Regions from separate parts of the Solibacillus isronensis genome, predicted to be linked through region 2. Evidence: predicted binding sites of a transcription regulator. Region 2 holds the regulator's gene; the other holds the start of a gene.

Region 1 (12,781 bases), on a different contig from region 2:
CATTTGATGAAGAAAAATACGAAGACCTGCAATATTTATATGAAATGGTTATGAAACGCGATTCATTTAGCCCAAGTGAAATGAATGCCATCGTAGCTGAACTAGGCGCCCTTCGTAAATAATATCAAATGTGTAATGTGAAAAAGAAGCTCATCGATTAATTCGACAAGCTTCTTTTTTTATTCCCTATTCCCCAGGAAATATTAATTATTTATTTAATTCGACAGCGATTTTTGCACCTACACGGGCATTATGTTTAACAAGGGCAATATTGGCATCCAGTGATTTACCTTCTGTCAGCTCTTTCACTTTACCTAATAAGAATGGCGTTACATTTTTGCCTGCGATGCCTTGTTCTTTCGCTTCATTTAATGCATTGTCAATAATTCCGTCAATAACACTTGATTCCATAGCGTCTTCTACTGGGATCGGATTAGCGATTAATGCACCGCCACGTAAACCTAAATCCCACTTAGCACGTAGAATTGCAGCAGTTTCTTCTGCAGAATCAACGCGGATATTTACATCGAATTCACTTTCACGTGCATAGAATGCAGGCAATTTATCTGTTCCGTAACCAATTACCGGTACACCTTTAGTTTCAAGGTATTCCAATGTTAAGCCGATGTCTAAAATTGATTTGGCACCTGCACATACTACAGCCACATTTGTCATTGCCAGCTCTTCCAAGTCTGCAGAAATATCCATTGTAGTTTCAGCGCCACGGTGAACCCCACCAATACCGCCTGTTACGAATAATTCGATACCAGCAAGCTCAGCACAGATCATTGTTGCCGCTACAGTAGTTGCACCGATTTTCTTTGTTGCAAGTAAATAGCCAATATCACGACGGCTTGTTTTTGCTACACCTTGAGCATTACCGAACATTTCTAATTCTTCATCAGATAAACCGATTTTAATTTTCCCATCGATTAATGCGATTGTTGCCGGAACCGCACCGCCATCACGAATAATTTGTTCCACTTCACGAGCTGTTTGTACATTTTGAGGATATGGCATACCGTGTGAAATAATTGTTGATTCCAACGCTACGATTGGTAAGCCTTTCTCTTTAGCTTCTAATACCTCTTGTGAATATGATAAATATTGTTTCATTATAAATTCCTCCATTCAAGTAAGTTATCTTTTGTTAAATCTTCACGTACTGTTTTATCCGATTGTAATGTTTTCGATGCATTTACCAACCCGAGCTGGATTGCTTCTTCAAGCTCTTCATCGTTTAATACACCATGTAAAAATGCACTGACAAAAGCATCTCCGGCACCTGTAACATCTACTATATTTCTAGTTGCAATGGCTTTGTAGTGTACTATATTACCTTCGTTCCCCACCATTACTCCATGTTCGCCAAGAGTGAGCACAACATGCTCCGCTCCTTTTTGCAACAACATGTTAACAGCCTTTTCATATTGGCTATATGTTTCCAGCTTCACATTTAAATAGCTTTCCGCTTCATCTCGATTACAAATAAAGTAACGGATACCGTGCAGATCATGCGACATATTTTTCATCTTAGGTGAAGAAACAGGGATAACCGCCAATGCGATATTACGCTCTATTGCGAAATTCCTAATATATTCTACTGTTTCTAATGGGCTGTTTAAGTCAATGACAATACAGCTGGCATTTTGTAATATTGCTTCGTGCTTTTTTAAAACACTCGGCAACAACTGATCATAAATCGCCATATTTGCCATCGATATTACCAGTTCGCCCATATTATCAAGTACTGCTGTATAAGAACCTGTATTATAATCGTTTAATTTCTCTACTAAATCCACATTCATCATACTCTTACAATTTTGTTCAATAAATGCACTATCATGATCTTCACCCATTACAGTAATTAAGGAAACACGGTTGCCTAACCGCCCTAAGTTTTCAGCGATATTGCGGGCAACACCGCCTACCGTTTCTGTAACAGAAGCAGGATTGGAAGTCCCTAATTGGACATTTTGCTCAATAGTGAATTTACGATCGATATTGGCACCACCAATTGCAATGATTTGATTTTTCTCTGGCAAAACATACGCACGTCCTAAAATTTCCCCTCTTTTTATAAGCGATGAAATCATATTAGCAAGCGCTGGTCTGGACATTCCCAGTTGTTCTGCCATTTCCTGTTGTGATAAGTAGGGATTCTTCTTTATTAATTGGAAAATCAATTTTTCCTTTTCATTCAACTTTATCACCTCTAATCAAACATTTGTTTATAATTATAAACTTTTGTTTACTAAATGTCAAATTAATATTAAATTTTTCGTCTTGCGTAGTATGGAAGTACTTTCTTCTTTTATGAGCTGTGACATAATAAAAAAGCTGTTCAGAAGGTTTCCCTTCCAAACAGCTTTCTTGCTATTCTACTATTACATCGCCATTTTCTGCTATACGTGGCTGTACGAGCACTTCAACACGGCGGTTTTTGGCTCTGCCTTCTTGAGTATCATTCGTAGCTATCGGCTGGAATTCTCCGAAACCTTTTACACTGAAGTATTTGGAATCAAGTTGTTCATTTCCCGAAACGATTTCTTTCATGAAGTTTACTGCACGCATTACAGACAGATCCCAGTTGGAATCAAATTCAGGTGTCTTAATCGGTACATTATCTGTATGACCAGTGATGACAATATTACGCGGTGGATCAAACATTAATAATTGAGCAAGCTCGTCAGCAATTGTTGCATATTCCGCTTTCACATCTGCTCGTCCCATATCGAATAAAATACTGTCCCGAATGGTAATTAATAATCCCTCTTCTGTCATTTTCGTTTCAAACTGGTCTTCCAGCTCATTAATCGCAATAAACTCGTCCACACGGTTTTGCGTTTCATGTAGGCGTTGCTGATCTTCCATATATTTAGAGATACCTGTTGGTGTAGAGTTATCCGGTGTTTGTATGATAGATGAGTTGTCCATTACACCTGTGCCACCGGTAAAAATATTATTAAATACTGCAGACATTTGCTCCAATTTTTTCTCATCCACTGAGCTTGATGCAAATAGTACAATAAATAATGCTAATAATAACGTTAATATATCTGCATAAGGTACTAACCAGGACTCGTCAATATGCTCCTCATGCTTTTTATGTCTTTTACGCTTCTTTGCCAAGGCCACCCGCCCCGCTTTCGGTAATTTGCTTACGTTCTTCCATCGTTAAGTATGAAGCCAGCTTCTGCTCGATTACACGAGGCGCTTCACCTTCAAGTACGGATAAAATCCCTTCAATCATCATTAGCTTTTGCTTAACTTCTACAGCAGATTTGCGTTTTAGCTTGTTGGCAAATGGATGCCATAAAACGTAACCAGTGAAGATACCCAATAACGTTGCAACAAAGGCCGCTGAGATGGCATGTCCTAATTTATCAATATCGGTCATGTCCTTTAATGCGGCAATAAGACCTACTACAGCACCTAATACCCCAAGTGTCGGTGCATATGTACCTGCTTGCGAGAAAATGCCTGCACCACTTGCATGGCGATCTTCCAGCGCTTCAACTTCCTCTGTTAATACATCGCGAATATAGTCTGCGTTTTGACCATCAATCGCTAATGTTAAACCATTTTTTAAAAACGGATCTTCAATTTCGGCTGCTTTGCTTTCTAATGCCAATAGTCCTTCACGACGAGCCAAATCTGCCCATTGTGAAAACATTTTAATCAAGTCGATATCACTTGCGAGTTTTGTTTCTGAAAATAAAATTTTAAAAAGCTTTGGAACCCTTTTTAGTTCCTTCATCGGGAAAGCGATTGTAACTGCAGCAATCGTACCGAAAATAATAATTAAAATCGCAGCAGGGTTTATTAACACTTCCGGTGTAACGCCTTTTAAGAACATCCCGACTAACAGGGCGATAAAGGCGATGATAACCCCAACAACTGATGATATATCCATATATAGTACCTCCAAATTACGATGTCTTTTCTTTATTTCGGTATATTTAAATTTTTATTAACTTCCTTTACACTAGTTATAAGAAGATTTTTTTGTTTTTGACACATTATTGTTCTTTTCTAAGCTTGAATATGACTATTAATGCGTTGGGAATTAACTAATTTTTAAGATAATTATTGGAGGAATGAATCAATGAATTCTATGTTCGAAGCAAATTTGACGAAATACGCAGAACTGGCAGTAAAAATCGGGGTTAATATTCAACCAAATCAATATTTGTATATTGCAGCTTCTATCGAATCGGCACCTTTTGTACAAGTAGTGACAAAAATCGCTTATGAAGTTGGCGCTAAACAAGTTTTTGTAGATTATACAGATGATCAAATTACACGTACTCGTTATGAGTTGGCATCTGAAGATTCTTTCGATTTCTTCCCGCCATGGAAAGTACAGGAGCGTGAATGGCTTGCTGAAGAAGGAGCGGCATTTATGAGCATCGTATCTCAAAGTCCGGATTTACTGTCGGGGATTGATTCAAAACGAATTGCAGCATTCCAGAAGGCTTCAGGCACTGCATTAAACAAGTACCGTCAATATGTTCAGTCGGATAAAATTAGCTGGACTGTTATTGCAGCTCCATCAAAACAATGGGCTCGCAAAGTATTCCCGGATTTACCGGAAGAAAAGCAGGTAGATGCATTATGGGATGCCATCTTTAAAGCGACACGTGCGGATTTGGATAACCCGGTAGAAGCTTGGGCACAGCATAATGACAACTTGCATGAAAAAGTTGATTACTTAAACAATAAAAATTATGCGAAATTGCATTATACAGCACCTGGGACGGACTTGACGATCGAGCTTCCTAAAGGACATTTATGGTGTGGAGCAGGCAGCGTCAATGAAAAAGGCGAAGAGTTCATGGCAAATATGCCGACTGAAGAAGTTTTCACAGTACCGCATAAAGATGGTGTAAACGGGTATGTATCTAGTACAAAACCATTAAGCTATGGCGGTAATATTATCGATAACTTCACACTCACATTTGAAAATGGGCGCATTGTTAAAGTAGAGGCCGAGCAAGGTGAAGAAGTGTTAAAAAATCTAGTTGCTACAGATGAGGGCTCACATTATTTAGGGGAAGTGGCACTTGTTCCATTCCATTCTCCAATTTCACAGTCGAATATTTTATTTTACAATACATTATTCGATGAAAATGCATCAAACCATTTGGCAATCGGCAGCGCCTATGCATTTTGTATCGAAGGCGGAAAGTCAATGTCTCGTGATGAGTTAAAAGCTAACGGTTTAAACGAAAGTATTACACATGTCGACTTCATGATCGGCTCTGAACAGATGAATATTGACGGAATTACAGCAGATGGACAAGCTGAAGCCGTTTTCCGTAATGGGAATTGGGCATTTTAACAGCTGTATTGCATCCTTCTTTTACAGATAAATAAAATTTCAAGATGTCGCCATATTTACATTTTTTTCTACATTAACTAACTAAATTACCCTACAATGTTCCAATTTATTAGGTTATAATTGGTTAATGATTGTTATCACTAAAATAGAGAGGAGTTTTTATAATGTTTGATCACCATTATCCGTTCTTATCTGACTTTTATACGATAGTGTTAGGATTTACGGTAATACTTCTTGTATTCTTATTTATGTTTATTATGTACTTACGTATTGGTTTACAATCACACGACTCTGTTATAGTAGATTCAAAGGCAAACGCATTTGCGCCAAACGAAAAATCATTGGATGGCCACCATCATCATTAAAGTTTTTTACAACCACTCATAGGGTGGTTGTTTTTTGTGGGTAGCGGATTTTTGCTATACTTCTCTCTATTTAGTAGAAATTTAACTTTATTAATGCGCATTTGTTTGAATTATCTAAAAAATATTTTAAAATATAATAGAATCGAAAGGGGTTTGAAAAACAAATGTCTGCATTACAAACAATTTTAGAGTTTAACGGAAAATTCGTAGATGAAAAACAATATGAGCAGTATGCTACAACAAAATATCCTGATAAAAAAATTGTTGTTTTAACTTGTATGGATACACGTTTAGTTGAATTACTACCAAAAGCAATGAATTTGCGCAATGGGGATGTAAAAGTTGTAAAAAGTGCAGGGGCAATCGTAAATCACCCGTTCGGAGGGATTATGCGTAGCTTACTTGTAGCAGTTTATGAATTACAGGCGGATGAAGTCTATATTATCGGCCACTACGACTGCGGGATGAGTGCAGTTGATCCGAACGTAATGATCGGTCATATGCTTGAACGAGGGGTTAAACAGGAAACGATTGATGTCATCAATTACGCTCGATTTGATTTAAAAGAATGGTTATGCGGTTTTGGGGATGTTGAAACAAGTGTATTAAAAAGTGTTGATTTAGTTAGAACACATCCACTAATGCCAAAAGGTGTTCCTGTACATGGTCTTATTATCGACCCTGCAACAGGAAAGCTGGATTTAGTAACGGACGGCACAGTTGACCAAAAATAAAATTTAAATAATAAGCGACAGTGCCCTTCAATTAACTACTGGAGTGAGCACTGTCGCTTTTTTATATTGTCGTCCCTTTATGTTCCCGCTGCAAAATGGCGTACATATAATGGTCGACCCATTTGCCGTTTATATACAAAAGCTCTCGCAATAATCCTTCTCTTGTAAAACCCGATTTTTCCAATACACGAATCGAAGCTGAATTTTGTGGTGCAACATATGCCTCTATTCGGTGAAGATTTAATGTAATAAAAGCGAATTCCATTACTATACGTACCGCTTCTGTAACAATTCCTTTACCTGTGAAATTCTCATCCATTGAATAGCCGATAAAACCACTTGAATAAGGTAAACGTTTAATTGAGTAGAGTGAAATATGTCCGATTAATTGACCTGTTGCATTGTAAAAAATCCCGAAAGAAAATTCACGGTTTGTTTGCAGCAAATGTATGCTTTCCAAAATTTTATTATACTGTACTTGTTCCGTATAAAATTCATCTCGATGTAATGGTTCAAATTCGGACCAATACATTTTATTGTCTCTTAGTAATTTTGCCAACCCTTTCGCATCGGACGGGGTGAATGTGCGAAGCGAACATTGTTGCCCAATAAGTTGAACCATTGGACCCTCCTTCTTGTGAAATAGCTTGAATAAGCTTTTCATTGAACCACCTTCATTTCATTTCAAAGCTCGCCTACCGTTTTTTCAACTTTTTCTTTTTTGATTTTACAGGCTTTGGCTTTATATCTATAAATTCCGTTTTTTCTTTATCTGGAGCTGTTTCATTACCTTTTTCGAAAATGTTCGTAAGCTTCATGCCCCGTTTTGTAACTTCTTTTTCTATATGGGCAACTGTTTCTTTTAGTACTTGAACACGTGCATAGTTTTTGTCGTTCCCTGCTATTAAGTGCCAAGGGGCGTCTTCCGAATTGGTTTTTTCGAACATTTCATCGGCTGCCTCACAATATAAATCAAATTTATCACGATTCCGCCAATCTTCAGCCGTCAATTTCCATGATTTATACGGATCGGCTGCTCTTTCATTAAAACGTTTAAGTTGTTCATCGGAATCGATATGGATCCAAAATTTAATCATTATATAATCTTCATCTGTCAATTGTTTCTCAAAGCTATTAATTTCTTCATAAGCGCGTTTCCACTCTGTCTCTTCAGCAAATCCTTCTATGCGCTCCACAAGTACCCGCCCATACCAGGAACGGTCGAAAATTGCGATTTGGCCATGCTGCGGCAACTTTCTCCAGAAACGTTGCATATAATGATACCGCATTTCATGGGGCTGCGGGGCTGAGATGGGCCATACCATTAACCCGCGCGGATCGATACGTTCAGTTAGGCGCTTGATCGCTCCCCCTTTGCCCGCTGCATCCATACCTTCAAATGCAATAATAAGGCCTATTTTATTGTTGAATAAAAATTGCTGGGCGTTTAGCATTTCGTATTGTAAAGCTTTCAATTGCTTCTTATAGACCTCTTTCTCCAGTTTTTGCGATAAATCCATATCTTTTAGCTTTTTCAAATAGTGCTGCCTCCCCTACTCCGGTTATTTATGTATATTTTACTTGAAAGTGTATGGAATTGGTAATTGTTGCAGTCATTTATTTGAATCGTTTGATTATTTTATGTTGAAGCCTTGTTTTGATAGAACAAAAAAAAGCGGGCGCACTTATATATGCACCCACGTTTATAACTTAATCTTCTAATGTTGTTAAAATAATCGGTTTGTCTTTAGTTACGATAATCGAGTGTTCGATTTGGGCAACTAATGATTTGTCCGGTGTAATGAATGTCCAGCCGTCACCTGATTCTACGATATGCTCAGCCTTCGCCGAAATAAACGGCTCTACTGCCAACACCATGCCTTCTTTCATGATTGTTGTATCCCAAGCATCATAATAGTTCAATACATGGTTTGGCTCTTCGTGTAATGATTTACCTAAGCCATGACCTGTTAAGTTCATAATTACTGTCAACCCGTGATCACGTGCTTCACGCTCTACTGCTTTACCGATTTGATTTAATTTTGAACCTGCTTTCACCTTTGTCATTGCACGATCAAATGCTGATTTTGCTACAGTGCAAAGTTTTTCTTTATCTTCATAACCTTCACCAACAACAAATGAAATACCTGTATCTGCAAAATACCCGTTTAAAGAGCCCGAAACATCAATGTTTACGATATCGCCTTCCTGAATAACCTTGTTACCTGGAATACCATGTGCAACTTCGTGATTTACTGAAATGCATGTATATCCCGGAAAATCGTATTCACCTTTAGGACCCGAAACCGCGCCTGCTTCCGCAAACATACGGCCTGCAATTTCATCTAATTCTTTCGTTGTCACGCCAGGTACTGTCGCAGCTTTCATCGCCTCACGAATTTCAGCACAAATGCGTCCAATTTTTTTAAACGCCTGGATTTCTTCTTGAGTAGTAACAATCATGTGTAACTTCCTTCCTCTTAAACAATGTCTATCCTTAACTATAGCATACTTAAAATCGGTTGTAATTGTTCAAGGATTTTAAAATTTGCCGTTTAATTACTAATTTAGTACAACTTTCTACTATTAATATGAAAAAACTTGCAGCAGGAAAAGTATTCCTCACTGCAAGCTTTGAGTTTTCTATTCGTTATGTTGTTTTTACTTTTTGCAGTAAACGAGGTGCAGATGTGAATAAAACAACTGCGATAATTGCCGTAAGTATAGTAGCAGGTACCATATAAGTACTGTTGTAGATAATTGAATAGGCCCATACATTATCATCGCCTGCATATTCTTTAAAGAACACGACACCTGCAAGCAAGTGCGATACAAATCTTAAAGCACCACCTATAAGTGCCCCAATGACGATATAAAATGCCATTTTCACTTTATTGAGCGATTGTGCAGCCTCTAATAACGGCTTTCTTACAATTGCCGCTAACCCTACTACTGTAAATGCAAGGCCGTAATCTAAAATAGCCTGAAGCCAGTGTACAATGTATGCACCGAACATCATTTGCATCACGCCGATCAGCAAGCCTGTTGCAAGTCCTGCTGTTAATCCCCAACGAATGGCCATTAACATGATCGGTACCATAACAAAGCTGATTGACCCGCCTTGTGCCCACATTTTAAATGATACTTGATCCAACACAAGTCCGATGGCAGCAAATATCGCTATCTCCACCATCATCAATAATTTCTTTCTGTCCATAACAATGCCCCTTTCTTTTATCCGATGTAACAAAAGTGAAGAGGGATAGAATGGAACTTTTACTTCTTCTAGGTATTTAGAAAAAGTAAAAAACGATAATCAGGACAAAAGCCTGACTATCGTTTGAACAGTCGGATTCTATCCACATCCCTACGCAAGTGCTAACTTACAGGTTCAAAGAGTCAGTGCAATCCCGTGCACAATCTCAGCCGACTTTCTCGGCACCCCTTGTGGTACATCTAATTTTTATTGTTTGAACATGCTCATTGTAACGAATATTTTTACAACTTTCAACAGCTATTATTTTGAAACGTAATAGAATTACATATACTAGATACGAAGGAGTGATAAATAATGGATCAATCGAAAGGTTTAAGTGCACTGAGCTATTTGAGCTTTTATTTTGCACCGTTTATTTTACCGTTAATTATATTTATTGTTACGAAAGATGATGCCGTTAAAGGCCATTCTAAAAAAGCTTTTATTACCCAACTCATACCGATACTGTTAGGGATTTTTTATATGATTTACTTTTTCACTTCCGTTCTTTCCTGGAATGACACTTTGACCTTGAGCATTCAGGACTTTTTTATTAGTTCGCATTTTATCGGATTTATTTTTTTAGTTGTTATTACGTTTATCCTGGCGATATGGAATTTAGCTCAAGCGATTAAAGTTTTACGTTAATGTTTATGAACGCTCCATCTTTGGGTATATTTTTTATACGAAATGTATTCGTTAAGGAGTGTTTACTAATGAAATTAAAAAAACTCATTAAAACAGCAATTAAATATGGACCAATCGTGTATCCGATCATTAAAAAAATGATGGACAACAAAAAAACTACACCCCAACCAGCAACTTCACGACGAACTCCAAAACGTTGACGCAAAAAACACATTTCCCACTTTAACTGGAGGGAAATGTGTTTTTTTTCTTACTTAATAATAATCTCAGTTTTACTGTAGCCTTCTTTTAGCTTTTGTACTTGCAAAATAGCTGGCATTGCTGCTTTTAATTCGGCCACATGGGAAATGACGCCGATTAAGCGCCCTGTTTGCTGAAGATCGATTAATATATCGATCGCTCTTCTTAACGCTTCCTCATCCAAAGTACCGAATCCTTCATCAATAAACATCGTATCGATATGCACACTTCCTTGAACACTTTGAATAACATCGGCCATTCCTAAAGCTAATGAAAGTGAGGCATTGAATTTTTCACCACCGGACAGTGTTTTTACATCCCGCGTTTGCCCTGTATGACTGTCATATACATCGATGCTGAGTCCGCTTTGGGCATTTCCTTCTTTCCTTCCTGTAGATTTCAGGAAGTATTGGCCATTTGATAAGACACGCAAACGTTCATTTGCCGCATGCGTCACTTTTTCCAAATAGCCGATTTGTACAAACCGCTCAAATGAAATCTTCGCATCATTTTGACCGCGAATTAAATTATAAACATGTTCGACTTGCATCAGTTTCGCTTTATAGCTTTCAATCTGCTGTGCGGATTGGTCAAGTTTATCGCGCGTCTCCTCACATTGCTCCACATAGGACTGGATCAACGTCATTTTCGAGTACTGTGCCTCGATCTGCTCATTCAGCTCATGAATCAGTTGCTCACATGCCGTTAAATCAGCTCGTTCTTTTCCTTCGAGCAAAGGTTCTTCCTCAGCAATTTGAACAGATAATGTATGAACACTTTGTTTGTACGCTTCAACCGCATCCTGAATTTGCTGCTGTACATTTAAAGGCAGTAATGCAGTCTTATACGTTTCCAAGTCGAAACCTTCCTGCTCCAATGCTGATTCAAATGCTTTTTGCGCTAAAAGAGATTCCTGCTGTTTTTCTGTTACAAGATTTTTCGCATGGAGATGGTTTACTTCACAAGATTTTTCATCCAATTGGATTTTTTGCATCGCTTCAAGTGCATTTTGAATTGCAATTTTCAAATGGCGATGTTTTTGCTGCTGGCTCGCCAATTCTTGTGTTACTTCATCCAATCTAGAAAACTGAGGCAATAATGATTGCTCACTTTGCTCAAGCTTCCCTTTTTCCTGCGCATATTGTTTATCAATATCGATTACATATTGCTGCCCTTTTTCAATGCGCCCTTGCAGCACTTCTTTATTTTCTGAAAGCTGTGCCATCGTTTTCTTTTCATTGATAAGCTGTGCCTGCTGCTGTTTTTGCTTTGTCAACTGCGCAGTCAGTACGGCCAATTGCTGTTCATACTCATGTAATTGTGAAAGCTCAGCGTCAAGTAACTGAAGCGCACTTCTTTTTTGTTCCAACGTTGCCTTTTCCACATCAAATTTCGAATTGACCTGGTAAAAGCTTTGCATCGCCCGATCGCCTTCATGACGCAGCTGTGCCAATGCATTGTCATCAATTACAACTGCTTCGCTGTTATGAATGGATGGGTGCTCTGTGCTTCCACATACAGGACATGCTGCCCCGTGCTGTAGTGATGCTGCAAGAAAGGCTGCCTGGTTGCTGCGTATTTGCTGCTCCATATTTTGCAGCTTCTGTTGTGCTTCATCAGCAACTTGTTTCTTATCAGCAAGCTGTTTCGCTAAAGTTTCGACATTTATTTGTATTGCAGCCACTTCTTTTACCATTTCAATTTTCCGTGCTAATGCAGCATGTGCTTCATACGTTTCATGGTATGTAATGGTCGCATCTTCCAGCTCATTTATAATGGCTTGCTGCTGCTGTTGTTTTTCTTTTAAAGAGAATGCTTCGTTTTGCAGCTTATCAAATAATTGCTTGGCATTTTTTTGGTTTTCTGTAAGCTTTGCCACCTTTTCCCGCTGTGTATTAATCGATTGATAAATCGGGACAAGCTGCTCAAGCTGCGAAATCGATTTCGTATAGTTATCCAACAATGGTTCTTGCTGTTTTTGCTCCTGATAATGATTTGTCGCCTGCTGAAGTTGTTCTTGTGCACATTCATAGTCAGTCTTTGCTTTTTGTAAGGAGACTTCCGCTTGTTCAAGCTGCCGTTTCACCTTATCATATTCACGTTCTAATGGTTCTATTTGATTAGCCTTTTTGGCAAGTATAAGTTTCTGCTGTTCCGCTTGTATTTTATCTTTTTGTTGCAATAATTCTTCGAG
Region 2 (12,781 bases):
TTAGTTTATAGTGTTCGGTAAATCTTTCGATAAGAATACGATTAAATCATGTAGATTTTGCTCGCTCACTCCATGACCTACCGGATAGGTTCTGAATGTAACGTCCGTGTCATAGTCATTGAAGAAACGAACGGCATGCTCTGCCCATTCAATCGGAAAATCATAATCATATTCCCCGTGAGAAATAAAGATTTTAGATTTATCCATCGTTTTTTTACTATATTCAAGCGCAACGAATTCCGGTAAATAACCGCTTAATGCTGCTGTTCCACGAATGGCATTGCCCATCACCATCGCAAGTGACTGTGCCATCGCTGCCCCTTGGTTGAAGCCAACAACATAAATTTGCTGTTCATCCAAATTGAATTCCCAAATAGCTTCTTTAATAAATAATTCTATACCTTTCAGCACTTTATCGAAAATGGCACGATTCGGCTTACCCTCTTCTTCAAATGTATAAAATGCATAGCCCGGACGATGTTTAATCGGTCCTTGCAAACTAAAAATATGACAATTTGTTGAAAACGAATCAACAAGTTGTATTAAATCATTTTCATCGCTCCCTAATCCATGCAGCAAGAAAATCGCAGGTTGCTTATCTGCATCTACTTTAGGTGCTTTGTGTAAATAAATAAATGGTGTGTTCATTTTATATCTCCTTTTAAGAAAGCGTCATTTTATTGACAAGCTGGTCCGTGTAATAAGCCATGTAGCCATCCAGCAATTTGATTGTTTCCTCGATATCGCCTTCTGTTAAAATATTTGCATTTTTAGCACAGGCAACTGTCAAAAAATCAATACGGTATGCATGCTCCACGGATGCATAAGCATAATCGTAAATCACATCTTCATCCTCTACCTTTAATGCATCATATTGCTGATGGAATGCTTTCTTGTAATCGTCCATTTTCTCTCCGACACTGTGGCGGATTTGCATTTGCTGTGCCATTAATTCATTTTCGATATAAGGAACGGTTGGCACTTTTCCTGAACTGAATGTTTCCCGAACAAGATCTGTCCATGCCATTTTATTCTCCACATAATACGCAATATTTAACATTAATCGATCATAAAAATCAGTCGTTGACGTGGAGGAAGCTCTTTTTTCATCGATATTTTTTTGAAGCATTGTTTGGAATTTTTCAAGATCCGCTTTATTCGACAGGAAATAAAGTGTCTGTTCGATATATGTAGTAATTTCTTTTTGCTTATTTTCTGCTGTCATGATTCATCCACATCCTTCATCTGATACTTCCATATTTCTTTATTATCGTACCATTCCTTCAGTAAAATCGCACGTTATCCTATTATCTGTATGGGCCTATTGTATCTGAATTCAGCTCTTTTTGCCAAAGCTTTTTTCTTGTCACCTATACAATAAGTCGGGCTTCCGATTGATTTAGAAATAAAAAAATGCCACTTGCCATAGTAGACAAGTGACATTTTGAGCTTCGAATTAAAGTGCTTTTACTTTCGCAACTACATTTTCTACTGTGAAGCCGTATTCTTTTAACACAATTTTCTCTGGAGCCGATGCACCAAATTTATCGATTGCCAATACATCGCCTTCAAAGCCAACATATTTATGCCAGCCAAGTGATGCACCCATTTCAATTGCTAAACGCTTCGTCACAGCTTTTGGTAATACAGATTCTTTGTATTCCTTGGACTGTTTTTCAAAGCGGTCCATTGATGGCATTGATACAACAGATGCATCAATTCCTTCTGCAAGTAGTGCCTTTTTAGCTTCTACTGCCAAGCCAACTTCAGAACCTGTTGCAATTAACAGGGCATCCGGTGTTTCTTTAGATGAAGCTGAAACGACATAAGCACCTTTTTCAACACCATCGTATACTGTCTCTGTCGCAAGATCCAATACCGGCAAGTTTTGACGAGATAATACTAATACAGTTGGCGTTGATTTGCTCTCTACAGCTAATTTCCATGCAGCTACAGATTCATTTGCATCTGCAGGACGGATAACAGAAAGATTCGGCATTGCACGTAATGATGCTAAATGCTCAACTGGCTCATGTGTAGGACCATCTTCCCCTACTGCAATTGAGTCATGTGTAAACACATATGTTACAGGTAATCCCATTAATGCAGATAAACGAATTGCTGGACGTACATAGTCAGAGAATACAAAGAAAGTACCGCCAAATACGTTTAAACCGCCATGTAATGCCATACCGTTCAGTGCAGCGCCCATTGCAAATTCACGAACACCAAACCAAATGTTACGGCCTTCCGGAGTTTCTGCAAAGAAATCGCCAGCGCCTTTAATAGTTGTCTTGTTTGATCCTGCCAAGTCAGCAGAACCACCGAAGAATGATGGTGTTGTTTTTGCAATTGCATTGATTGCATCACCAGATGATGAACGAGTAGCTACTGCAGTACCTGCTTCATATACAGGTAACTCAGATGCAAAGTTCTCCGGTAATTTGTTTTCCATTGCGTTTACAAATTGTGCAGCCAGTTCTGGATATTCGTTTTTGTAGCTTTCGAATAATTCATTCCATGCTGCTTCTGCTTGTACACCTTGTACTTCGCTAGCTGCTTTAAATGTATCATATACTTCAGTTGGAACGAAGAATGGCTCATGTTCCCAAGCGTATGCAGCTTTTGTTAAAGTAACTTCATCAAATCCTAGTGGCGCACCATGTGAATCTGCTTTACCAGATTTGTTAGGAGAACCAAAACCGATAACAGTTTTCACTTCGATTACAGTTGGGCCGCCAGTATTTTGTTTCGCTTTTTCAATAGCTGAATTAATTTCCACGATATCTGTACCGTCTGCAACTTTTAAATAGTTCCAGCCGTATGATTCGAAACGTTTTTGGATGTTTTCCGAGAATGACTTTTCTAAATCACCATCAAGTGAAATATCATTTGAATCATATAGTACAATTAATTTATCCAATTTTAAGTGACCTGCAAGAGAAATTGCTTCTGCAGCAACACCTTCCATTAAATCACCGTCACCGCATAGTGCAAATGTATAGTGGTCTACAATGTCTTTACCTGGCTTGTTGTATGTTGCTGACAAGTGACGTTCAGCCATAGCCATACCTACTGACATTGCAATACCTTGTCCTAATGGACCAGTTGTCGCTTCTACACCAACTGTATGACCATATTCAGGATGTCCCGGTGTTTTTGAATTCCATTGACGGAAGTTTTTGATTTCTTCCAACTCTAAACCGTAGCCACCTAGATGCAATAAACTATATAAAAGCATGGATCCATGTCCAGCTGATAATACAAAACGGTCGCGGTTATACCAATTAGGATTTTGAGGGTTATGGCGTAAATGCTTCGTCCACAATGTATAGGCCATAGGTGCAGCACCCATTGGTAAACCTGGGTGACCTGAATTTGCTTTTTCAATTGCGTCGATTGATAGTGTACGGATTGCGTTAATTGCTAACTGATCCATCTGTTGTGTCATTATGTGACATCCTTTCCTCGTACGATATTTATACATTTTATAGTGTAGACAAATTTTCACAAGAAAACAATAATTTCTAAAAACGTCCTATAAAATATGTCATACTTTATATTAAATGTGACATATTAATGAAATGTTATTAGTTTAAGAATTTCTTCTGTGATTTAATTTGTTTTAATTTTTCAGGTGTCACATCATTGCCTTCTTCATCAATTACTTTTACATGCTCGATTGTATCACGCATTGTAGTACGGAAAGTATCTAAATATTCTTTGCGCAGCGCTGTACGTTCCTTCGCCTGCTCTTCCGTCAATTTACCTTCTCTCGCTAATTTAGAAAGCTCGTTAATGCGAGCTAATTTTTCTTTTGATAACATTTGAATCTCACCTTTCTTCCTACCTACTACAAAGGTATAAAAAAAACGACTTGAAAACAAGTGTTTACTCTTCAAGTCGCTCCATATATTCAATATATCTTCTATGTACGGTCGCTTTACTGATAGAAATGCCCAAGCCAGACAAAGTCGTAGCAATTTCTGCAAAGGTTAAGCCTTTCTGACGCAGTTGAACAATTTCTTCGACAGGCACTTCTTTTCGTTCACGCCCTTCAATATTACCGCGGTTTTTTAAATTATTTTGCGGCTGGTAGCCATTTTCTACAGCGCGGCGCATTCCCCGGCGGATTTTTGCATTATGCATACGGCGCTGATACTCTTCGACAATCGCTAAAATTTCGAGCAGCATTGTATCCATTTCGTTTAATACGACAGGACCTGCATCATTCAATGTATATACTGTCGCTTCATATTTTTGCAGGAGGTGCAGCACTGCCATACGGGCATTCCCTCGCCCTAAACGGGTTTCATCCTGTACAAATAATGCTTTAATACCGTACTCTTTCATGTAGTCAAGCATGTCGAGTAATCCGTCTCGATCGACATCATATCCACTATGCTGGTCCATGAAAATCTCCACATCTTTATAGCCGAATGATTTTGCGTATTTTGTCAGCTCCTCCTGCTGACGCACTAGCGATGTTTCTTGTGTATTTTTATCCGTACTGACACGGCAATAGATTACTGCTTTAGTTTTTATCATTGTTCCCTCTCGCTACTTTAATCAATTGCATATCGGAGGATTCATTCAGCTGAGCTATGTATTGTGAATCTTTTTCTACAGGCACAACCAATACTTGTCCAAAAACAACTTTTTCATCCAGCATTCCGTTTTCCTTTTTTACTTCATTGATCCAATCATGCTTAGCCATTTTACCACGATATTGTTCTGCCAACGACCATAAAGTATCGCCATGCTCTATGCTTACGTGTTCGTATAATTCAATTTTATCATCCTGCATCATGAATAAAGCAATCATAAGTACAGAGAATAGTAGAAACATTGATGTGAAGCCATTTAATTTAACTCTTTTCATTTGAAAAACCCTCTTTCGAATGTATGTTCGGAATGTTTGTTCTCATAATAATACGAACGTATGTTTTTGTCAACCGTTTTTTCGAACTTATGTTTGCATTCATGTTCGCATACTGCTATACTTACTTTAAGAAAAATAGCATGATAAAGAGGTGAGTTAGTTGACACAAAAAATTTCAAAGCGGCAGCAAGCTATTCTAACTTTTATAAAAGAGGAAGTTCGTGCTAAAGGCTATCCGCCATCAGTTCGCGAAATTGGAGAAGCAGTAGGTTTAGCTTCCAGTTCAACTGTCCACGGGCATTTAGCTCGTTTAGAAAGTAAAGGGCTTATCCGCCGTGATCCTACAAAGCCGCGTGCCATTGAAATATTGGATCAGGAAGAGATGAATATCGCAAAACAAGGTGTCATTCATGTTCCGCTGATCGGTAAAGTTACAGCTGGTCTGCCTATTTCTGCAATCGAGGATATCCAGGAATATTTCCCGTTGCCGGATGCTTACGGCTCACCGGAAGAGGAATTATTTATGCTTGAGATTATGGGAGAATCCATGATTGAAGCCGGGATTTTAAATGGGGATTATGTGATCGTTAAAAAAACGTCTACTGCGAACAATGGAGAGATTGTCGTAGCAATGACGGAAGACGATGAAGCAACTGTTAAGCGCTTTTACAAAGAAAAAACCCATTTCCGTTTACAGCCTGAAAATAGCTCAATGGAGCCAATCATTGTCAACCAAGTTTCTATTTTAGGTAAAGTGGTCGGCCTCTATCGAAATATCCATTAATCATCAACTTGCCATTCTAATAGAATCGGCAAGTTTTTTATTTACAAAATAAAAAGCTCAGCCGCGAACGACTAAGCCTTTCGTTATTTATTGCATGCTTCTACAAAACTATTAAATAAGCGCTGTGCATAAACATCACCGTTCGGAGCCAATTCTTCCGGATGCCATTGCACCGCGACACAATATGGATGCGATTCATGTTCAATCCCTTCAATGATGCCGTCCTTAGCAAGTGCCGAAACAACGAGCCCTTTCCCCAGCTTTCCAACCGATTGATGATGAAATGTATTTACACGGAATGAGTCTTCTTTAAAAATCTCTTTAAATTTAGGTGTCTTTACTTCAACGGTATGTGCCAGTTCCCCTCGCTTTGAAGGCTGTTTATGTAAAATTGTGTTCGCTACTTGTGATGGTATATCCTGAATTATCTTCCCCCCGAATGCGACATTCATAATCTGTTGTCCGCGGCAAATACCGAGAACAGGCATTTGTCTTTTATAGGCTTCATTCATCAATAAAAGATCGCTGTCATCACGTTTCCGTACAACACTTCCGATATGACGGTGCGGTTCTTCATTAAACAACAATGGATCTATATCCGCTCCACCAATTAATACGAGGCCATCAATTAGATCTAATAACTCATTTACGTTTTCTTCTGTAGCATTCGGTATACAAATCGGTATACCTCCCGCTTGTTCAATTGAAATTAAATACGTGTTATTAATATCCAACTTCTTGTCAAAATCATACATTGTTAATCCAATAATCGGTTTCATTCTTTTTATCCCCTTATAATTTATAGATAATTCCAATAATTTAAATTATACTATTGCGTTATACGAAATGACTACAAAAATAAAAAAGGATTGCAGAATCGCAACCCTTTACTTATTAAACACTTTCCATTTGTTTTATAAAATACTGTTTAATTTCTTTCCAGTTATGAACACGCATGAAACCTTCTTCTGATCGATTGTACGGCATCGAATACAATATACCTGTCCCTTTGAATGCTGCGAGTTGGCGTGGGCTGTCATCAATTAAATAATCGGTATGTATTACCGCTTTATTTCCGCAAAACACAATGTTCTGTGTTTTAATAAAGGGTAAATGCTCCATTAACCAGTCGTATTTCGCTGTAAATGAACCCGGTACATCCATTGCAGCTGTCGCAATAAAAATTTCATAATGTTCCTGCAACTCTTGAATGACTTTAATCGCATCTTCATCCAGTACTTTTAAATCTCTGAAATAGTCAGGCTCATTTAATATTGCAAATAATTTCTTCGCATCTTCTCGAGGCAAATCGCGCTGTGTCGTCAGAAGAAACTCTTCATCTGTAAAATTTGTTCCGAAATTTTCGTTATATGTCACACGTAATTTCGAATAAAAATCAGCTAGTACCTGGTCCATATCGATAGCAATACTTTTTTTCATGTAATAAGCCTCCTTGAAATTCCCATAATTTTAGTTTATACAATTGTATTGTGAAAAAACAAGGTATAACTCTTTACAATTAACAACGTACATATTTACGTTTAAAACCGATTCGCCCTTTTTCCACCTGTTTTTCAATTTCCTCATAAGCATGAAGCAAACCCGGTTTTTTCCCTTCCCGTTTCGTTTCAATTGGTCCGATCTCATTTGCAATTTGCACTGCCTCATCATGTAAAGGTTTAAATGAAACACCGACTGTCATGACAAAATTGTTCATCGCCACCTGTGTGCGCTGCGGTGCTTGACGGATATTTTGTTTTACATACTCGAGCATGTCCATTAACTTTTCCTTTGAAAATTCCTCATCTTTACGATTGCCGAGAAGCCAGCAGTAGCAATGCCACCCTGCCGACATTTTCAGATCCTTACCACTGGCAATCCACTTATCGCTTACTTCTTGCGCAATATCAGATTCCGCCAGAGTTACTGCCACAACATAATCCGAAATCATATAGAAATAGGCCTGTTCCATCCAGCGGTCATAATCTTCCTCAGTCATTGCATTCGGATCCGCAATAATTCCTGCGAAATACATAGCATCATAGTTGCCTGTAGCATAGAGCTGTTCGGCCAGTTCCTGGTCTATTTTTATTTGTTTTACAAACGGTTTCATCGAGCCAATCGTTACACCGAACAACGGCTCCTTAGCCCCATTGGACATATAAATCTTTTTTGTACGCTCTTTCCCAAGTGCTTCTAACTCTTGCATCATTGTATCGAGTTTCATAATTTCCTCCTTTTTATTATTATTTTTGTCTTATACTATTATATGATTTAATCGCAAACATACCTAGCGTTCTTCTCAATAAGCTTGCTGGTAAATATTTCATTTAAAACAGTATTTACGGGATATATACGGCGACATACACTCAAGCTTCAGTGTCCTTTTATTGTTGCCCTGTACTTTAATAAAAAAATTGGCAAATTATTTAACCGAATAATAAAACAACCTCTGAACAGAATAATCTCAGGAGGTGATATTGATGTCAAAAAATAAAAACAACATCAATAATAAAAACGTCGAATTCGGTATGGAAACGGACGTTAATCAAGTAAAACAGCAAAACCAAAAAGCTGAAGCTAAAAAGCAACAATCTTCCGGTTTGTTTGCAAACAGCGGTTTACAAAAGCAATCAAGTTCCTTGAATGCTGAATTCGGGATGGAAACTAACGTAAACCAAGTGAAGCAGCAAAACCAGCAAGCTGAAGCCAAAAAGCAACAAACTTCTGGATTGTTCGCGAATAATGGTTTACAGAAAAACTTCTCTTCCATGAACGCCGAATTTGGCATGGAAACAGATGTTAACCAAGTAAAACAGCAAAACCAGCAGGCCGAAGCCAAAAAGCAACAATCTTCCGGTTTGTTCGCAAACAGCGGTTTACAGAAGAAGCTTTCTTCAATGAGCGCTGAGTTTGGCATGGAAACAGATGTTAACCAAGTGAAACAGCAAAACCAGCAGGCCGAAGCTAAAAAACAACAAGCATCGGGTCAATTTGGTAAGAACAAATTCCAAAACGGCAATAAATAAAAAATATTGAACCGGCAATTTTTATTGCCGGTTTTTTAGTTCAAAATTATATTGGTTATAATTTTAAATAATATGTATACATATAAAAAAAACGCTGGAATTTTAACTCCAGCGCTTTCTCTTAGTACATCTTCATATATTGGTCGCGTTCCCACTGATGGACAGTAGAACGGTACATGTCGAATTCGATTTCTTTAGCTTCTTTAAAGTTAGCATAGATGTGGTTGCCTAATGCTCGTTGAACAACTTCATCTTTTGCAAGTAAGTTTAAAGCGTCGTCTAAAGCTGCAGGCAGGTTATCAATGCCGTTTGCTTTACGCTCTTCTTCGCTCATTACATAAATGTTGCGGTTAATTGCTGGTGGTGGCGTTGATTTTTTACGAATCCCTTCCAGACCAGCCTCTAAAATTACTGCCATCGCCAAATATGGGTTAGCTGATGGATCGACCGAACGAACTTCTACACGTGTTGAAACTCCGCGAGAAGAAGGAATACGAATTAAAGGTGAACGATTTTGTGCAGACCATGCTACGTAACAAGGTGCTTCATAACCTGGTACTAAACGTTTATAAGAGTTTACTGTCGGGTTTGTAATTGCAGTAAAGCCTTGAACATGATTAAGTACGCCTGCCATGAATTGCATCGCTGTTTCAGAAAGACCTAATTCAGTAGACTCATCAAAAAAGGCGTTTTCTTTTCCTTTAAATAACGAAACATTGAAGTGCATTCCTGATCCGGCTTCACCGAATAAAGGTTTTGGCATGAATGTTGCGTGTAAACCGTGTTTACGTGCAATTGTTTTAACAACTAATTTAAATGTTTGGATATTGTCGCAAGCTGTAATTGCATCCGCATATTTAAAGTCAATTTCATGTTGTCCCGGTGCAACCTCATGGTGAGATGCTTCAATTTCAAAGCCCATTTCTTCTAGTTCTAATACGATATCACGACGGCAGTTTTCACCTAAATCTGTCGGTGCTAAGTCGAAATAACCCCCGTGGTCATTAACTTCCAAGCTTGGCTCGCCTTTTGCATCCAGTTTAAATAAGAAAAATTCCGGTTCTGGCCCTAAGTTGAAATCTGTGAATCCTAGCTCTTCCATTTCCTTTAATACACGTTTCAGGTTGTTACGTGGATCTCCTGCAAATGGTGTACCGTTCGGATTGTAAATATCACAGATGAAACGTGCTACTTTCCCTTTTTCAGCAGTCCATGGGAAAATCATAAATGAATCATAATCAGGATATAAGTACATATCTGATTCTTCAATACGCACAAAACCTTCGATTGATGAACCATCAAACATCATTTTATTGTCCAATGCTTTATCTAGTTGGCTTACAGGAATTTCTACGTTTTTAATTGTTCCTAAAATATCTGTAAACTGTAAACGAATGAATTTTACTTGCTGTTCTTCTACTAGACGTTTAATATCGTCTTTTGTATATTTGCCCACTAAATTCCACACTCCTAAATTTGTTCAGTACCGATTTTACTCGATCTTTTATAATTTACACACTATTGGTAAAAGCGTGATAAATCCCCTTGTCGAATAGATGTTTTTTGCATGCGCTGTGCTTGGCGCATTTCTTCACGTAAAATTTTTCGTAAGTCCGAATCTGAAATTTCTTTGCTCGCTTGTTGGGCGGCCGGATCATTTTTCAAAGCAAACACTTTTTTGATACCTGCCATATTAATACCCTGCTCAAGCATATCTTTGATTTCAAGTAAAGTATCGACATCATTTAAAGAAAACATCCGTCGATTTCCTTCTGTCCGGTGCGGCTGAATTAAATCATGCTCTTCATAATAACGGATTTGTCTTGCTGTCAGATCCGTTAGTTGCATGACGATACTTATCGATAATAGTGGCATTGAACGTCGAATTTCACTACTCATTTAATTCACCTCCCTTATCGCTATATTACGACTTGTTATTTACAATGTCAAATGTATGTCAGAAAAACTCACATAACTTATGTAAATGAGCAAATAGTTGACAGAATAAAGCGAATTTTATGCACAACAAAAATCGTCCAATAAATGGACGATTTCTAGAAACTATTTTAGTTTTTGGACAGCAGAACAAATGGCATATTTTACATGTTCATATGTTAAACCGCCTTGGATAAATGCGGTGTAGGGAGGGCGAATCGGACCGTCTGCTGTTAATTCAATACTTGATCCTTGAACAAATGTACCTGCCGCCATAATAACATCATCCTCATAACCAGGCATATAGGCAGGCTCCGGCGCAAAGTGAGCGTTAATAGGTGAAGCAGCTTGAATTTCACGACAGAATGCCACCATTTGTTCAGCCGTTTGGAAAGAGACTGACTGAATGAGATCTGTGCGAACATCCGTGTAATGCGGGGATGTCGTCATACCGATTTCTTCAAGCATAGCCGATGTAAAAATTGCACCTTTTAAACTTTGTGCAACAATATGCGGTGCCATGAAGAAGCCCTGATAAAAATCTGCTAACGTATTTAATGAAGCCCCTGCCTCCGCACCGATTCCCGGTGACGTCATACGATATGCACATTTTTCCACTAAATCCGCGCGACCTGCAATATATCCGCCAATTTTTGCAAAGCCCCCACCCGGATTTTTGATTAATGAACCGGCCATTAAGTCAACACCAACTTCTGTCGGCTCAAGCAACTCTACAAATTCACCGTAACAGTTATCAACAAAAATAACGGTGTTTGGTGCAATTACCCGTATTTTTTCAACCATTTCAGCAATTTGTTCAATCGTAAATGATGGGCGCGTCGCATAGCCTTTTGACCGCTGAATTGCAATCATTTTCGTATTTCCGTTTACTGCCTGTTTTACACCTTCCCAATCAATTTCCTTATTATCGATTAAATCTACATGGGAATAGCCAATTTTATAGTCCTTCAGGGAACCTGTATCCTTTTCGCCCCCGTCAACGATTGACTGAAGTGTGTCATAAGGCTTACCTGTAATATAGAGCAATTCATCACCAGGACGTAATACACCGAATAAACTTAATGTGATTGCATGTGTACCTGAAATGATTTGAGGACGTACGATAGCTGCCTCTGACCCGAAAGTTTGCGCATATACACGCTCTAAATTATCACGGCCTTCATCATCATAGCCATACCCTGTTGAAGGATGCAAATGAAAGTCGCTTACTTGATTTTCTCGAAAAGCTGCCAGCACCTTTTGCTGATTATAAAACGCACGTTCATCCACTTCCTGATGATAAGTGCGGACTTTTTCTTCCACTTTTGCTGCAAGCGTTAATGTTTCAGCTGTTAATATTGATTGAAATGCCATTTTTACTACTCCATTCTGTTCAAACTGTATCCATTATACATGAAAAAAAATAGTTTTGACGAATGTTTGAAAAACTGCTATCGTCATGGTCGAAAGGACATTAAGGGAGAGATGTTTATGGCGTGGGATGTATTTAGTTTGATCGGAACGGTTGCCTTTGCCATTTCCGGGGCAATTGTGGCAATGGAAGAAGAGTATGATTTATTTGGGGTGTACATATTAGGTATCGTTACAGCTTTTGGCGGCGGGGCTATCCGTAATATATTAATCGGTCTGCCGGTTTCGACATTATGGAACCAGGAGCTTATGTTTCAATTCGCGCTTCTTGCGATTACGGTGTTCTTTTTAATTCCGCATCATTTATTTAAACAGTGGAGTCGATGGGGATACGTTACCGACGCAATCGGATTATCCGCCTTTGCCATTCAAGGTGCAATGCATGCTGTCCACCTGGAGTTACCGATTGTAGCAGTAATTGTAGCTGCCGTTTTAACAGGTGCAGGCGGTGGGGTGGTTCGGGACTTGCTTGCCGGTAGAAGACCCATTATACTGCGTCACGAAATTTATGCCGTTTGGGCGGCCAGTGCAGGTTTCTTAATCGGCCTTGAAATTTTTAAGGGGGATTTGTTTTTATACTTTTTATTTGTTTCCATTACTGTCCTGCGGATATGTTCATACACTAAAGGCTGGAGCCTCCCATCAAAGAAAATTTATTATACAAAGTAGGATAACTAAAGGGAGTGCCGAATCAATCGGCACTCCCTTTCTTTTGGAAAT

The links. Region 2 encodes LexA, which represses DNA repair genes until DNA is damaged. Its sites were predicted from a motif close to CGAACATATGTTCG; they were not measured.
Region 1: a site for LexA is predicted at 2,221-2,234, ahead of M3166_RS15130 (carbohydrate kinase). Genes of this name have one in related genera too.

Annotation. Positions count from the first base shown of each region.
Region 1 covers NZ_JAMBOC010000004.1:36,336-49,116, forward strand. The annotation lists gene M3166_RS15120 (DUF1128 domain-containing protein) at 1-122, shown strand, start outside; gene M3166_RS15125 (pseudouridine-5'-phosphate glycosidase) at 208-1,116, opposite strand; gene M3166_RS15130 (carbohydrate kinase) at 1,116-2,204, opposite strand; gene motB (flagellar motor protein MotB) at 2,377-3,132, opposite strand; gene motA (flagellar motor stator protein MotA) at 3,116-3,916, opposite strand; gene M3166_RS15145 (aminopeptidase) at 4,109-5,344, shown strand; gene M3166_RS15150 (hypothetical protein) at 5,509-5,709, shown strand; gene M3166_RS15155 (beta-class carbonic anhydrase) at 5,874-6,443, shown strand; gene M3166_RS15160 (GNAT family N-acetyltransferase) at 6,505-7,065, opposite strand; gene M3166_RS15165 (polyphosphate kinase 2 family protein) at 7,139-7,981, opposite strand; gene map (type I methionyl aminopeptidase) at 8,154-8,906, opposite strand; gene thiT (energy-coupled thiamine transporter ThiT) at 9,094-9,660, opposite strand; TPP riboswitch at 9,791-9,899, opposite strand; gene M3166_RS15180 (DUF4870 domain-containing protein) at 10,015-10,347, shown strand; gene M3166_RS19405 (hypothetical protein) at 10,416-10,547, shown strand; gene M3166_RS15185 (AAA family ATPase) at 10,598-12,781, opposite strand, start outside.
Region 2 covers NZ_JAMBOC010000001.1:384,435-397,215, reverse strand. The annotation lists gene M3166_RS01900 (alpha/beta hydrolase) at 1-648, opposite strand; gene M3166_RS01895 (DNA helicase) at 662-1,225, opposite strand; gene tkt (transketolase) at 1,457-3,451, opposite strand; gene M3166_RS01885 (DUF896 domain-containing protein) at 3,591-3,827, opposite strand; gene M3166_RS01880 (YneB family resolvase-like protein) at 3,892-4,548, opposite strand; gene yneA (cell division suppressor protein YneA) at 4,535-4,882, opposite strand; gene lexA (transcriptional repressor LexA) at 5,043-5,666, shown strand; gene M3166_RS01865 (gamma-glutamyl-gamma-aminobutyrate hydrolase family protein) at 5,750-6,445, opposite strand; gene M3166_RS01860 (5' nucleotidase, NT5C type) at 6,561-7,106, opposite strand; gene M3166_RS01855 (DNA alkylation repair protein) at 7,186-7,893, opposite strand; gene M3166_RS01850 (gamma-type small acid-soluble spore protein) at 8,150-8,695, shown strand; gene glnA (type I glutamate--ammonia ligase) at 8,817-10,151, opposite strand; gene M3166_RS01840 (MerR family transcriptional regulator) at 10,214-10,594, opposite strand; gene M3166_RS01835 (aminotransferase class I/II-fold pyridoxal phosphate-dependent enzyme) at 10,757-12,004, opposite strand; gene M3166_RS01830 (trimeric intracellular cation channel family protein) at 12,122-12,730, shown strand; gene M3166_RS01825 (rhodanese-like domain-containing protein) at 12,781-12,781, opposite strand, start outside.